DNA from 3 places in the Streptomyces sp. Edi2 genome. Region 2 is predicted to be linked to each of the others. Evidence: riboswitches for the same ligand, from Rfam matches in the RefSeq annotation. Region 2 holds a riboswitch; each other region holds the start of a gene.

Evidence for each region. A riboswitch is a leader RNA that binds a small molecule or an ion and turns the genes downstream of it on or off. The one in region 2 is predicted to bind cobalamin.
Region 1: another riboswitch for cobalamin. It lies ahead of ABR737_RS12415 (cobalamin biosynthesis protein); the one in region 2 lies ahead of metE (5-methyltetrahydropteroyltriglutamate--homocysteine S-methyltransferase).
Region 3: another riboswitch for cobalamin. It lies ahead of nicT (Nickel transporter NicT); the one in region 2 lies ahead of metE (5-methyltetrahydropteroyltriglutamate--homocysteine S-methyltransferase).

Annotation. Positions count from the first base shown of each region.
Region 1 is NZ_JBEJGX010000003.1:2,024,337-2,028,511, reverse strand. It holds gene ABR737_RS12420 (cobyric acid synthase) at 1-1,378, opposite strand, end outside; gene ABR737_RS12415 (cobalamin biosynthesis protein) at 1,389-2,450, opposite strand; cobalamin riboswitch at 2,582-2,732, opposite strand; gene ABR737_RS12410 (effector-associated constant component EACC1) at 2,939-3,382, shown strand; gene ABR737_RS12405 (caspase family protein) at 3,388-4,175, shown strand, end outside.
Region 2 is NZ_JBEJGX010000003.1:442,739-446,913, reverse strand. It holds gene ABR737_RS05480 (nucleotidyltransferase family protein) at 1-161, shown strand, start outside; gene ABR737_RS05475 (hypothetical protein) at 136-354, opposite strand; gene metE (5-methyltetrahydropteroyltriglutamate--homocysteine S-methyltransferase) at 363-2,681, opposite strand; cobalamin riboswitch at 2,874-3,102, opposite strand; partial or broken gene ABR737_RS05465 (3-hydroxyacyl-CoA dehydrogenase family protein) at 3,273-3,507, opposite strand; gene ABR737_RS05460 (class I SAM-dependent methyltransferase) at 3,700-4,175, opposite strand, start outside.
Region 3 is NZ_JBEJGX010000003.1:2,639,170-2,643,344, reverse strand. It holds gene ABR737_RS15035 (enoyl-CoA hydratase/isomerase family protein) at 1-371, shown strand, start outside; gene ABR737_RS15030 (VOC family protein) at 584-1,084, shown strand; gene nicT (Nickel transporter NicT) at 1,160-2,428, opposite strand; cobalamin riboswitch at 2,427-2,638, opposite strand; gene ABR737_RS15020 (alpha/beta fold hydrolase) at 2,751-3,599, opposite strand; gene ABR737_RS15015 (MarR family winged helix-turn-helix transcriptional regulator) at 3,596-4,175, opposite strand, start outside.

The DNA.
Region 1 (4,175 bases), 1.6 Mb from region 2:
GCCGCAGGAAGGCCCGCCGGAAGCCGTCGCTCTCCAGCGAGCCGTGCCAGTGCGTGCCCCATACGGAGCCGGCCCGGCACCCGTCCAGGCTGCGCCCTTCGCCGTCGGACATGAACGCCTCGTCCCCGCCGGTCACTTCGGCGACGCCGTGGTGGATCTCGTAGCCCGCCACCGGCTCGCCCAGCGCCTCGCCGACCGGCCGCGCCAGGGTCTTCTCCGCCGCGAACCGTACGCGCACGGGCAGCAGCCCCAGCCCGTCGACCGTGCCGGCCTTCGACTCGACGTCGTCCTCGATGCGCTCGCCCAGCATCTGGAAGCCGCCGCAGATGCCCAGCACCGGGCGGCCCTCGGCGGCCCGCCGGACGACCGCGTCCGCCAGCCCGCGCTCGCGCAGCCACTGCAGGGCCCGGACCGTGCCGCGGGTCCCCGGCAGTACCACCAGGTCCGCGTCGGCCAGCTCCTCGGCCTGGTCCACGAACCGCACCACCACGCCCGGCTCCGCGGCCAGCGCGTCCACGTCCGTGAAGTTCGACATCAGCGGGACGGCACAGACCGCCACCCGCAGCACCTCGGCGCCGTGGGGCGGAGCCACCACGCTCTCGCGCACCGCGCCGCGCAGCGACACGTGCAGCCCGTCCTCCTCGTCGATGCCGAGGCCGTGCGAGAAGGGCAGCACGCCCAGCGTCTGCCGCCCGGTCAGGCCGCGCAGCATCTCCAAGCCCGGCTCCAGCAGCGTCACATCGCCGCGGAACTTGTTGACGAGATACCCCGCGACCAGCGCCTGGTCCTCCTTGGACAGCAGCGCCGTGGTGCCGAAGAAGGAGGCGAACACCCCGCCGCGGTCGATGTCACCGACCACCACCACCGGGATCCGGGCGGCCCGCGCCAGGCCCATGTTCACGAGGTCGGTACGCCGCAGATTGATCTCGGCGGGACTTCCGGCGCCCTCGCAGATCACCGCGTCGTGGGTACGCCGCAGCTCGGCCAGGCAGTCGGTGACCGTGCCGAGCAACTGCTTCTGGCGGCCCTCGTGGTAGCCCCTGGCACTGAGCTCGCCCACCGGCTTCCCCAGCAGCACCACCTGGCTGCTGCGGTCGCTGCCGGGCTTGAGCAGCACGGGGTTCATCAGCGCGGTCGGCTCCACCCGCGCCGCGGCGGCCTGCATCGCCTGGGCCCGCCCGATCTCCGCGCCCTCGCGGGTGACGAACGAATTCAGCGACATGTTCTGCGCCTTGAACGGCGCCACCCGCACCCCCTGCCGGGCCAGCCAGCGGCAGATCCCCGCCGTCACCACGCTCTTGCCGGCGTCGGACGTCGTACCGGCCACCAACAGGCCACCGCCGACGGCCCCGCCCGCTGCCTTGAACCGCCCGTTCACCGGGTCCTCCTCATACGCCGGGACTCCGGCTGTCGTGAGCCGTACGCGCCAGTGCACGCACGGCCCTGCGCGATACCGCACCCGCGGCCGGGCGGGCGGCGGTCACCGGGGACCGCCGCAGCGCCCCGGCCGCCAGCCGCGCCGCCACCGTCGTCGCCAGCGCAAGGACACTCACCCGGCGCGAGAGCCGCACCGCCCGTTCGATGTCGGGCACCGCGACCGGCGGCGCCCCGTCGTTGAGCACCGGCCGGTGCTCGACCCGTCCGCCGTAGGCCAGCGTGCCGCCCAGCCGTACGCCCAGCGCGCCCGCGAACGACGCCTCCACCGGGCCCGCGTTGGGGCTCGGATGGGCGCCGCCGTCCGCCCGCCAGGCCCGCAGCGCACCGCGCCGGTCGGGGCCCGCGAGCACGGTGAGGGCGGCGGTCAGCCGGGAGCCGGGCCAGCCGGCGAGGTCGTCGAGCCGGGCCGAGGCCCAGCCGAAGCGGCGGTGGCGCGGCGACTTGTGCCCCACCATCGCGTCCAGGGTGTTCACCGCCCGGAACGCCACCAGGCCGGGCACCCCGCCCAGCGCGCCCCACACCAGGGCGCCCACCACGGCGTCCGAGGTGTTCTCGGCGACCGACTCCACCACCGCGCGGGCCATCTGGGACCCGTCCAGGGCCTGGGGATCGCGGCCGCACAGATGCGGCAGCCGCTCCCGCGCCACGTCCAGGTCACCCGCCGTCAGCGCACCACCGACGGCCCGGGCCTCGCGGCCGAGCGAGGTGCCGCCCAGCACCGCCCAGACCGTCGCCGCGGTCAGCGCGATCCGGGCGCCGCCGCGCAGGGGAGGCGGGACGGTGGCCCGTACGGTGCGCTCCAGCAGCGCGGCCCCGGCGGCGGCACCGCCCGCACACAGCACGGCGTGCGCCGCCCCGTATCCGCGGTGATCGCGCCACAGCCGGCGCTCGACGGCGCTCGCGGCCCGGCCGAAGGCGGCCACCGGATGGCCGCGCCGCGGGTCCGCCGCGATCAGGTCGCCGAGAAAGCCGAGGGCCGCGCCGCACGCATATCCCGCGTGTTCGCCGCGCACCGGTCAGACCGCCGTGCAGGCGCGTCCAACGGACCCTGTGGCGGCGGGCAGTGGAGATCTCGACGGGTGGCCGGGCATGGCGGTGTGTCCTCACTCAGGGTCCGCGCCCTGGCTCGACGTGTCGGCGACAAGAGTCTCCTGGCTCCCGGATCGGCGAGTCCTCCGGCCTTCCAGTCCCTGCGTACGTCATCCGACGTATGCGAGGCGGACCGTGGCCTTCGCTGGAGGATCGCTCCCCGGTGACAGTGGCGGGACCGCGCCGGATTCGCACCGGACTTCCTCAGCTGTCGCCGAATGGCTCCGGCAGTCCACCACGCCCCGCGATGCCCGTCAACTCGGCCTTGACCTGCGACGCTGTCCTGTGGCACGCGCTGTGGTGCACGCCACAGCGTGGCGATGAGGTCACAGACGGTTGCCCGCGCCCCTGATCTCACGTCACTATCTGGTGGTGCACGGTGGCGACGGGGCCGCCGGAAGGGGGCCGGGGGATGCCGCAGAGCGCTGACCGTCACGAGATCCGCCTCAGGATCACGGGCACCAACAATCCTGACCAGGACCTCGAAGACCTCAAGGCCTGGCTGGAGCGCGAGCCGTGGCTGGACCGGCACGGCCACGACTGGCTGCTGCGGCCGCGCCCTGCGGACGCGAGCGACGACGGCCCCGGTGACATGGCCGCCGGCCTCGACGACCTGATCCTGGTCATCATCGGCGCCGTCACCGGCGAGATCACCAAAAGCCTCACCATCGCCCTGCAGGAGTGGCTGCGACGGCGCCGGGAGGAGCGCGACACCGGCGAGCGGCCCGCCGTCGCCGTCGGGGCCGGTGACGGGGACCTGCACGCGCTCGGCGACGCGGGCCCGGGCACGGCGGCCCCCGAACACCCCGATCCCGGCAGCCCGGCGGACGGGAGCGGCAGCACCGCCGGGGACTGAGCCGGATGTCCGAATACGACGCACGGGGCAAGGTCAACCGGGCGCTGCTGATCAGCGTCGACGACTACCGCTCGCTGCGCCCGCTGCCCGCGGTGAAGGACAACGTCCGCAAGCTGGAGCAGGCCCTGCTCGCCCCCGGCACCGATCTGTTCACCAAGGGCGAGATCGTCACCTGCCGGCCCCAGGAGCCCTGGGAGGTGGAACAGGCGCTGGACACCGTCGTCCAGGAGGCGCGCGGGCTGCTGCTGGTGTACTTCTCCGGCCACGGCCGGGTGGGCAGCGACGGCGGCAATCTGCACCTCATGGTCGGTGCCTCGGAACCGCGGCACAAGACCGTCTCCTGGCAGGACACCGTGCTCTCCTACCTGGACAACGCCCGGGCCGACCGCATCGTGATCGTCCTGGAGTGCTGTTACGCCGGCAACGCGAGCGAGGCCTTCCACTCCTGCCGCAACCCCACCTCGCTGCTGATGGCCGCGCAGCCCAACCGCCGGATCTTCAGCGGCGAGGAGCCCACCGGGGGCAGCGTCTTCAACCGTGCCCTGGTCCAGATCCTGGAACAAGGCATCCCCGGCAAACGGTTCGTCACCTTCGAGGACCTGGTCCGGGCCCTGCGCGAACAACTGGCCGGTGAACGGACCCCGATGGGCGACGTCTGGGAGCCGCGCTCGGCGAAGCAGAACACCGTCGACGACGTCATCCTCTCCTTCGCCACCCCCGAGGCCCGCCCGCCGACCCCGCTGCGGGTCCGCTTACGCCGCCGGCTGAAGTCGTCCTTACGGCACTGGACCGG
Region 2 (4,175 bases):
GACTGTCGGACGTGTTCAACCTCGTCGTTCGGCCAAACCCGGTACTTGCTCCCCGGACGGTCTATGAGACGAAGGCAGCGCGGTGGCGAGAGCAATGGCCCGAACTGACTGTCCTGGACTGGCCTTCCACAAGTGTCACGTCGAACTCGTCCGGCTACTGACGTCGGCGGCGTAGGCGGCCCAGTCCCCGCTGGATGCCTTCTGCCATTGGACGGCGACCTGGATGTGGACGCCGAGCATCCGGGCGAGGATCGCGGCGGGAAGTTCTGCGGCGAGGCTGAACAGGGCAGTGGAGCGGTCCTGTTGGCGGCCCGGGACGGCCGGGAGGGGGCGGCTGCGTTCCCTCCCGGCCATCGGCGGAATCAGGAGCCGGCGAGCTCCGTTCGGACGGTACGGGCCGCCGCGACCAGGTTCTCCAGTGAGGTGCGGGTCTCGGGCCAGCCGCGGGTCTTCAGGCCACAGTCGGGGTTGACCCAGAGGCGTTCGGCGGGGATAGCCTCAAGTCCCTTGCGGAGCAGGGCGGCTGCCTCGTCCACGCTCGGGATACGCGGGGAGTGGATGTCGTAGACGCCGGGGCCGGCCTCGCGCGGGTAGCCGTGGGCGGCCAGTTCGCGGGCGACCTGCATGTGGGAGCGGGCGGCCTCCAGGCTGATGACGTCCGCGTCCAGGTCGTCGATGGCCTGCACGATGTCACCGAACTCGGCGTAGCACATGTGGGTGTGGATCTGGGTGCGGTCCCGCACGCCGCTGGTGGAGAGGCGGAACGCCTCGGTGGCCCAGGCCAGGTATGCGGCGTGGTCGGCGGCGCGCAGCGGCAGCGTTTCGCGCAGCGCGGGCTCGTCGACCTGGATGACCGAAGTGCCCGCGGTCTCCAGGTCGTTGACCTCCTCGCGCAGGGCGAGGGCGACCTGGCGGGCGGTGTCCCCGAGCGGCTGGTCGTCGCGGACGAAGGACCAGGCGAGCATGGTGACGGGGCCGGTGAGCATGCCCTTGACCGGGCGGTCGGTCTGCGACTGTGCGTAGGACGTCCAGGGGACCGTCATCGGCTCGGGCCGGGAGATGTCACCGGCCAGGACGGGCGGCCGGACGTAGCGGGTGCCGTACGACTGGACCCACCCGTGCTGGGTGGCGAGGTAGCCGGTGAGCTGCTCGGCGAAGTACTGGACCATGTCGTTGCGCTCGGGCTCGCCGTGCACGAGGACATCGATTCCGGCCTTCTCCTGGAAGGAGAGGACCTCGCGGATCTCGTCCTTGATGCGCTCCTCGTACCCTGCGGTGTCGAGGCGTCCGGCACGCAGGTCGGCGCGGGCGGTGCGCAGCTCGGCGGTCTGCGGGAACGAGCCGATGGTGGTGGTCGGCAGCAGCGGGAGCCCGAGGTGGGCACGCTGGGCGATGGCCCGGTGGGCGTACGGCGCGGAGCGGCGGCCGTCGGCGTCGGTGACGGCCGCGGCCCGGGCGCGCACCGCCGGATCGTGGGTGATCGCGGAGTTCGCCCGGGAGGCCAGGTCGGCGCGGTTCGCGGCGAGTTCGGCGGCGATGGTGTCCGTGCCCTGTGACAGGCCACGTGCCAGCGTCACCAGCTCGGCGGTCTTCTGCTTGGCGAAGGCCAGCCAGCGGGCGATCTGCGGGTCGATGTCGCGCTCGGCGGCGGCGTCGAGCGGCACGTGCAGGAGCGAGCAGGAGGCGGCCACGTCGACCCGGTCGGCGAGGCCGAGCAGGGTGCCGAGGGTGGTCAGCGACTTTTCCAGGTCGTTGATCCAGATGTTGCGGCCGTTGACCACGCCCGCCACCAGACGCTTGCCGGGCAGCCCGCCGACGGCCGCCAGCGCGTCGAGGTTGGCCGCGGCCGCGTCGGTGAAGTCGAGCGCCAGACCGTCCACCGGAGCCTTGGCCAGGACGGGCAGGGCGTCGCCGAGCCGGTCGAAGTACGACGCGACCAGGAGCTTCGGTCGGTCGGTGAGGGCGCCCAGCTCGCGGTAGGCGCGGGCGGCGGCGTTCAGCTCGGCCGGGGTGCGGTCCTGGACGAGGGCGGGCTCGTCGAGCTGTACCCACTCGGCCCCGGCGGCGCGCAGGTCGGCCAGGACCTCGGCGTAGACGGGCAGCAGCCGGTCGAGGAGAGTCAGTGGCTCGAAGTCGGCGGCCACGCCGGGAGCGGGCTTGGACAGCAGGAGGTAGGTGACCGGCCCGACGAGGACCGGCCGGGCGGTGAGACCGAGGGCGAGGGCTTCCTTGAGCTCGGCGACCTGCTTGCCGGAGTCGGCGGAGAAGACGGTGTCCGGGCCCAACTCGGGCACCAGGTAGTGGTAGTTGGTGTCGAACCACTTGGTCATTTCCAGCGGTGCGACGTCCTGCGTGCCGCGCGCCATCGCGAAGTAGCCGTCGAGGGCGTCGGCCGCGACGGCGTCGCGGTGGCGGTCCGGGACAGCACCGACCATGACACTGGTGTCCAGCACATGGTCGTAGTACGAGAAGTCACCGGTGGGCACCTCGTGGACGCCGGCGTCGGCCAGTTGCTGCCAGTTCGAACGGCGCAGGCCCTGCGCGGTCTCCCGCAAGGTGTCCGCGGTGACGCGGCCCTTCCAGTAGCCCTCGATGGCCTTCTTCAGTTCCCGGTGCTGTCCCTGGCGGGGGTAGCCGTACACGGTGGCCCGTGCTGCCGCGGCTGGGGGCTTCGCTGTCACGGAACTCTCCTTCGCGGATATGTCTCCTGGATGTCCCGGCGACGGAACGAGGGACGCGAAGGGATGACGAACCGGACGGAACCACGGTGCGCTCAACGACGCACGTGTCCGCTGGTATGTACTCCCCCAGACTACGTCCGGGGGTGCCCCCAACCCGCCCTCGAGGTCACCGGGATAGCCGTCACACGCATGGGCGTGCACGGACAACGGGCAGGTCTTCGGACTCGCGGGCGCGCCTGCCGGAGTGTCTTCCGGCGGGCACCTACTGGCCGTCGCTTCCCGGATCCGCGGCTCGGATCCAGTGCGTATGACGGCGGTCGTTCCCACTCACCGCTGCGGGGCAGTCCCGGATTCTCACCGGGTTCCCTCTTACGACGCTCCCGTCTGGCGGACGGGGCGAACCAGTTGCCCGGCCAGCGTAGGACGTGGTGCCCGTATCGGACACCTCTGTTCACATGCCGGACCGTGAGATGAGACACCGGCGGGACGGGGTTCATACGCGACGGGGCGCGGAACGGCCTCAGTCGTCCGTTCCGCGCCCTGTACCGCACACCCGCCGGGCCCCTCAGCCCGGCGGCGATCCAGGGACCCTCAGCCCTGGTCGTAGGTGTGGAACCCGCGGCCGGTCTTGCGGCCGAGCAGCCTCGCTTCCACCATGCGCTGGAGCAGCGGTGGCGGTGCGTAGAGGGGTTCCTTGAACTCGTCGTACAGGGACCGGGCGATGGCGGCCACCGTGTCCAGGCCGATTTAGGTCGGCGAGTTGGAGAAGACCCATGGGGTGGGCGCAGCCCAGTTCCATGCCTGCGTCCACGTCGGCGGCGGTGGCCTGGGCCTACCTGCTGCGGTTCAGAACAGCTCCGACTGCCTATCCGAGCTGTTCCTCCTCATATCGAAGCACCCCGTCGACATGTCCGACCAGGCACCGTTCCAGCTCAGTCACCGTGCCGCTTCGGACTTCCACCAGGGGCAGCTCAATCAGGCCCCTTGGAATCGATCACCCAGGGAACCGGGAGGCGCTCTACCGGCGGATCGCCGAGATCAGTGCGCCGGGCCGCTCCTCGCGCTGCGGCGGGGTGCTGACCGGACGGCCGTACGCGGCAGCGCGCTCGCGCAGGGTGTGGCTGTCGGCCTCCCAGCCGTGGCCGGCCAGCCAGCCCACCGGGTCGTCGGGCATCTCCGAGACCCACATGGACGCCGCCGATCCCGGCGCGGCGTCCGCGCCGAAGCGCTCGATCACGCCGCGCGAGCCCAACGTCAGCCCCATCCGACTGCCTGCCGCGGACTGCGCGCTGATCCGGGCCAGCAGCAGTTCCACCGCGTCCTCGGGCAGATAGATCAGTAGTCCTTCGGCTATCCACACGGTCGGCTCCGCCGGGTCGTGCCCTGCGGCGGCCAGCGCGCCTGGCCAGTCCTCACGCAGATCCACCGCGACGGTGATCCGCTCGCAGCGTGCGACGGCCCGCTCCTGGCGCAGCACCGAAGCCTTGAAGTCCA
Region 3 (4,175 bases), 2.2 Mb from region 2:
TCGGCATCCTCGCCAGTCCGGCCTTCGCCGCACGCCTGGTCGCTCTGGCCGGACCTGCTGCGGCGCGGGAGCTGCTCTACACCGGCCGGCTGCTCGCCGCCCACACCGCGGTGGCCCGCGGACTCGCGGAGGACAGCGTGCCCGAGGAGCAACTCACCGCCCGCACCCGCGATCTCGCCACCGCGATCGCCGGGCAGCCACCCGCGGCGATCCGGGCCGCCAAGCTGGCGGTGACCGCCGCGCTGGCACCACAGCGGCAGGCCGCCGCCGTCAATCCGCGACCGGCGGTGGCGCGGCCCCACTTCGACCGGGCGATCACCGCCTTCCTCGGGCAGCGGTCGGCCACCGCACCCGCCCCGCCCGCCGGCTGAAGACCGGCGTCGGCCCGCGCGTCCCTCCTGCGCCGGTCTGGGGGTCGCCGGTCTGGGGACCTCGGGCACCAGGGCCGGAAAGCGGGACGGAAAACGGCCGGATACCGGCCCAAGGACGCTGGGCAGTGGCGGGGCCGGTGGGGTAGATCAGAGGTGGGGAGGGCGCGGTGGCCCCTGGTGGTGTCGTGGCAGGAGATCGGAGAGCAGGCTGCATGTCCGTAAGACGTCTGAACCACGCGGTGCTTTACGTCCGTGATGTGGCCCGGTCGGTTGCTTTCTATACCGAGGCTCTGGGGCTCACGGTGGGGATGGAGGTGCCGGGACAGGCCGCTTTTCTTCGCGCTCCCGGCTCACTCAACGATCATGATTTGGCGCTGTTCTCGGTGGGGGTGGAGGCACCGGGGCCCGAGGCCGGGCGGGTCGGGCTCTACCACCTGGCCTGGGAGATCGGCACGCTCGGCGAGCTGGTCGCGGCCCATGCGCAGCTCGTCGAGCGGGGCGCGCTGGTGGGGTCGAGTGATCACCTCGTCGCCAAGTCGCTGTACGCCAAGGACCCGGACGGCAACGAGTTCGAGGTGATGTGGCGGGTCCCGCGGGAGGACTGGCCGGGACCGGACCAGCCGGAGCGGCTGCGCCCCCTCGATCTGGCGGAGGCGCTGCAGCGCTGGGGGCCGGATCTGGCGACGGGGGCGGCAGCCGGTTCGGCCACCTGAGGGGAGCCAGGGGGGCGGTGTCCCGGCGCCCATTCGGGCGCTGGGGACTTCTGCGGGGCGTGGGGCTCACGCGCCTCAGGAGTCCGGCGTGGCACACTCCGTCGGCCCCGTCGGCCCCGTCGGCCCCGTCGGCCCCGTCGGCCCCGTCGGCCCCGTCGGCCCCGTCGGCCCCGCCTGCTCCGCGGGCTGGGTTCGCCCGGCCAGCTCCGCGCGCTCTGCCCGCTCCGCCCAGCGCTTCTCGACGCCGGTCAGTCGCCAGTACGCCAGCGCCGCGGCCCACACCACCACGAACAGGCCGACGATGAGGAAGCCGACGTTGTCGAGGTCGAGGCCGGAAATCCAGCCGGTCAGCGGGTCGTTGAGGGCAAGCTTCTCGTGCAGCACGGTGACCAGCTCGATCGTGCCGATGAAGAAGGCGACCGCGATCGACAGGCCGGTGATGGTGAGGTTGTAGTAGACCTTGCGCACCGGGTTGGAGAACGCCCACTGGTAGGCGAAGTTCATGAAGGTGCCGTCGAGGGTGTCGAACAGGCTCATGCCGGCGGCGAAGAGCAGCGGCAGGCACAGCACGGCGTACCAGGGCAGGCCGGCCGCGGCGCCGCTGCCCGCCATCACCATCAGCGTCACTTCGGTCGCGGTGTCGAAGCCGAGTCCGAAGAGGAAGCCGAGCGGGAACATCTGGCCGGGGCGGGAGATCGAGCGGGTGAACCGTCCCAGGAAGCGGTTCATGAAGCCGCGCGCATCGAGGCGCTGCTCCAGCTCGGCCTCGTCGTAGTGGCCGTTGCGCATACCGCGGAAGACCCGCCAGATCCCGGCCAGCGCGATCAGGTTGAGGGCGGCGATGAGGTAGAGAAAGCTCCCCGAGATCGTGGTACCGATCGTGCCGAGGATCTGGTGCGTACGGGACTCGTCGTTGAGCAAGGTGCCCGCCAGCTGGGCGCCGCCCGCCACCAGGGCCGCCATCGCGACGACCACGCTGGAGTGGCCCAGGGCGAACCAGAAGCCGACCGAGACCGGCCGCTTGCCGTCGGCCATCAGCTTGCGGGTGGTGTTGTCGATGGCGGCGATGTGGTCGGCGTCGAAGGCGTGCCGCATCCCGAGGGTGTAGGCGGTGACACCGAGTCCCACGCCGAAGACCTGGCTGCCCACGGCGTAGTGATGCGGCACCACGAGCAGGAAGAGCACGCCGAAGGCGATGACGTGCAGACCGGCTATGACGGCCATCAGGCCCGCGGTGCGGACGGTGTCCTGCCGGCGCCAGCGGAACGCCGCGGAGGCAGGGGTGGTACGGGTATCGGTGGACAGGGCCATCCGGCGGTCACGCTCCAGCACCTCGTGGATCACTTCGTGAGATGCCGTGGCCGGTCTCCTGGCTTACGGGTGCGCGCGCCCGCCCCGCCTTCCCGGCCGCGGTCGCGGTCAGTGGCGCCGCAGACGCGCCGTGCGTCTGCGGAAGGGGCGGAAACTCCCCGATCACAGTGGCGAGGGCCGCTCCGGTCTGGGACCCAAAGGTCCGTCACCGGCTTCCCGAACACCACGGCCCGGTCACTCTAGCTGCCACGGGGTGGTCGCTGCCGCCCCGGTCGTTCTTTCGCGCCGACGGCCCCGGGGGCGTGGCCCGCGGCGGTGCAGCAGACCTCAGCAGTCCGCACGGCCTCAGCAGCCCTCAATAGTCCAGGGACGAGAGGAAGGCGTGGAGTTCGCGGTCGAAGAGTGCGGTGTTCTCCAGGTTGACCATATGTGCCGCGCCCGGTATCCGGACTCTTCGGGCGCCGGGAACGGTCAGGGTGATCGCATGGGCGTTGGCGGAGATGTCCCTGCTGTCGAGGTCGCCGTCGAACACGACGGTGGGCACCCGTATCTCGTCCAGGCGGTCGGCGGCGCCGGCCTCAAGGGCCATACCGGCACCCGCACCCTCGGCATGTACCTCCACATTGGCCTCGGCCGAGGCGCGCATCCGCTCACGGAAGCCCGGGTGCACCGTGGAGGGCGCGCGGTGCGGTCCGTCCACCCACATCCGCAGGAAGTGCTCGACATAGCGTTCCGCGCCGTCCGGTGCGCCGATCGCCGCCACCTGCTCCTTGATGTGCTCCAGGAGGAAGGGGTCGGTGAAGGCGCGGCCGCTGATGCCGGGGGAGGCGAGTGCGAGGGCCGTCACCCGCTCCGGGCGGGCTATGGCGGTGTCGAGCGCGACCCGCGCGCCATGGGAGAGGCCGACGAGGACGGCGCCGGGAACATCGAGCGTGTCCAGCAGGGCGCACAGATCGTCGTGGTTCGCGTAGTCCCCGGTCACGGTGGAGGACAGGCCATGGCCGCGGAAGTCGTAACGGATCGCGCGCAGGCCGGAGTTCACCAGCCAGGCGAACTGCTCGTCCCACATGTGCTGGTCGAGCATGCCGCCGTGGAGCAGCACCACCGCGGGGCCCGAGCCGGCCGTTTCGTAGAACAGCTCACCGTCGTCGACCGGCACGAGCCCGTTGTCGATCTCGGACCAGTCGGTGATTCCTCGGGTCATCTTGCGGGCCGTCCTTTGTGTACCGGATGCGATGAGGTGGGCGTGATGCCATTGTCGTCGCTCTTGCCGGTGGTGCCGCAACTGCCGGTTTCCTCCGGTGTCACGCGTGAGCCGTCCGCCAGCTGCCGGAACTCCTCGCCGAGCCGGTCCAGTACGTGCAGCGCGGTACGGACGTCCTCGGCGGACAGGTCGGCCAGCCGTTGCCTCAGCGCCGCTGCCTCGGATTCCCGGACGTCGCGTATCGCTTCCGTGCCCTCGTCGGTGAGCCGGATCAGGGACGAGCGGCGGTGCGCGGGGTTCGGGGCGGTCACGACCAGGCCCAGCTCCAAGGCGTGGTTCACCCAGCGCTGCACCGGCTGCCGGTCGAGCCCCATCCCGCGCGCCAACTGCGGAACGGTGCGCGGGCCTTCAGTGCGCAGTGCGTCCAGCAGCGCGTGTTCGCCGGCGGTCATGCCCGTGCCCGCCAGTTCGTGTTCCACCGCGCGGACGACCGTGCGGTGCAGCGGCCACAGGCGCCGGATGACGCCGTACAGCAGGTCTTCGGTGGGCGACGGTTCTCCGCCGCCGGCGTCTTTC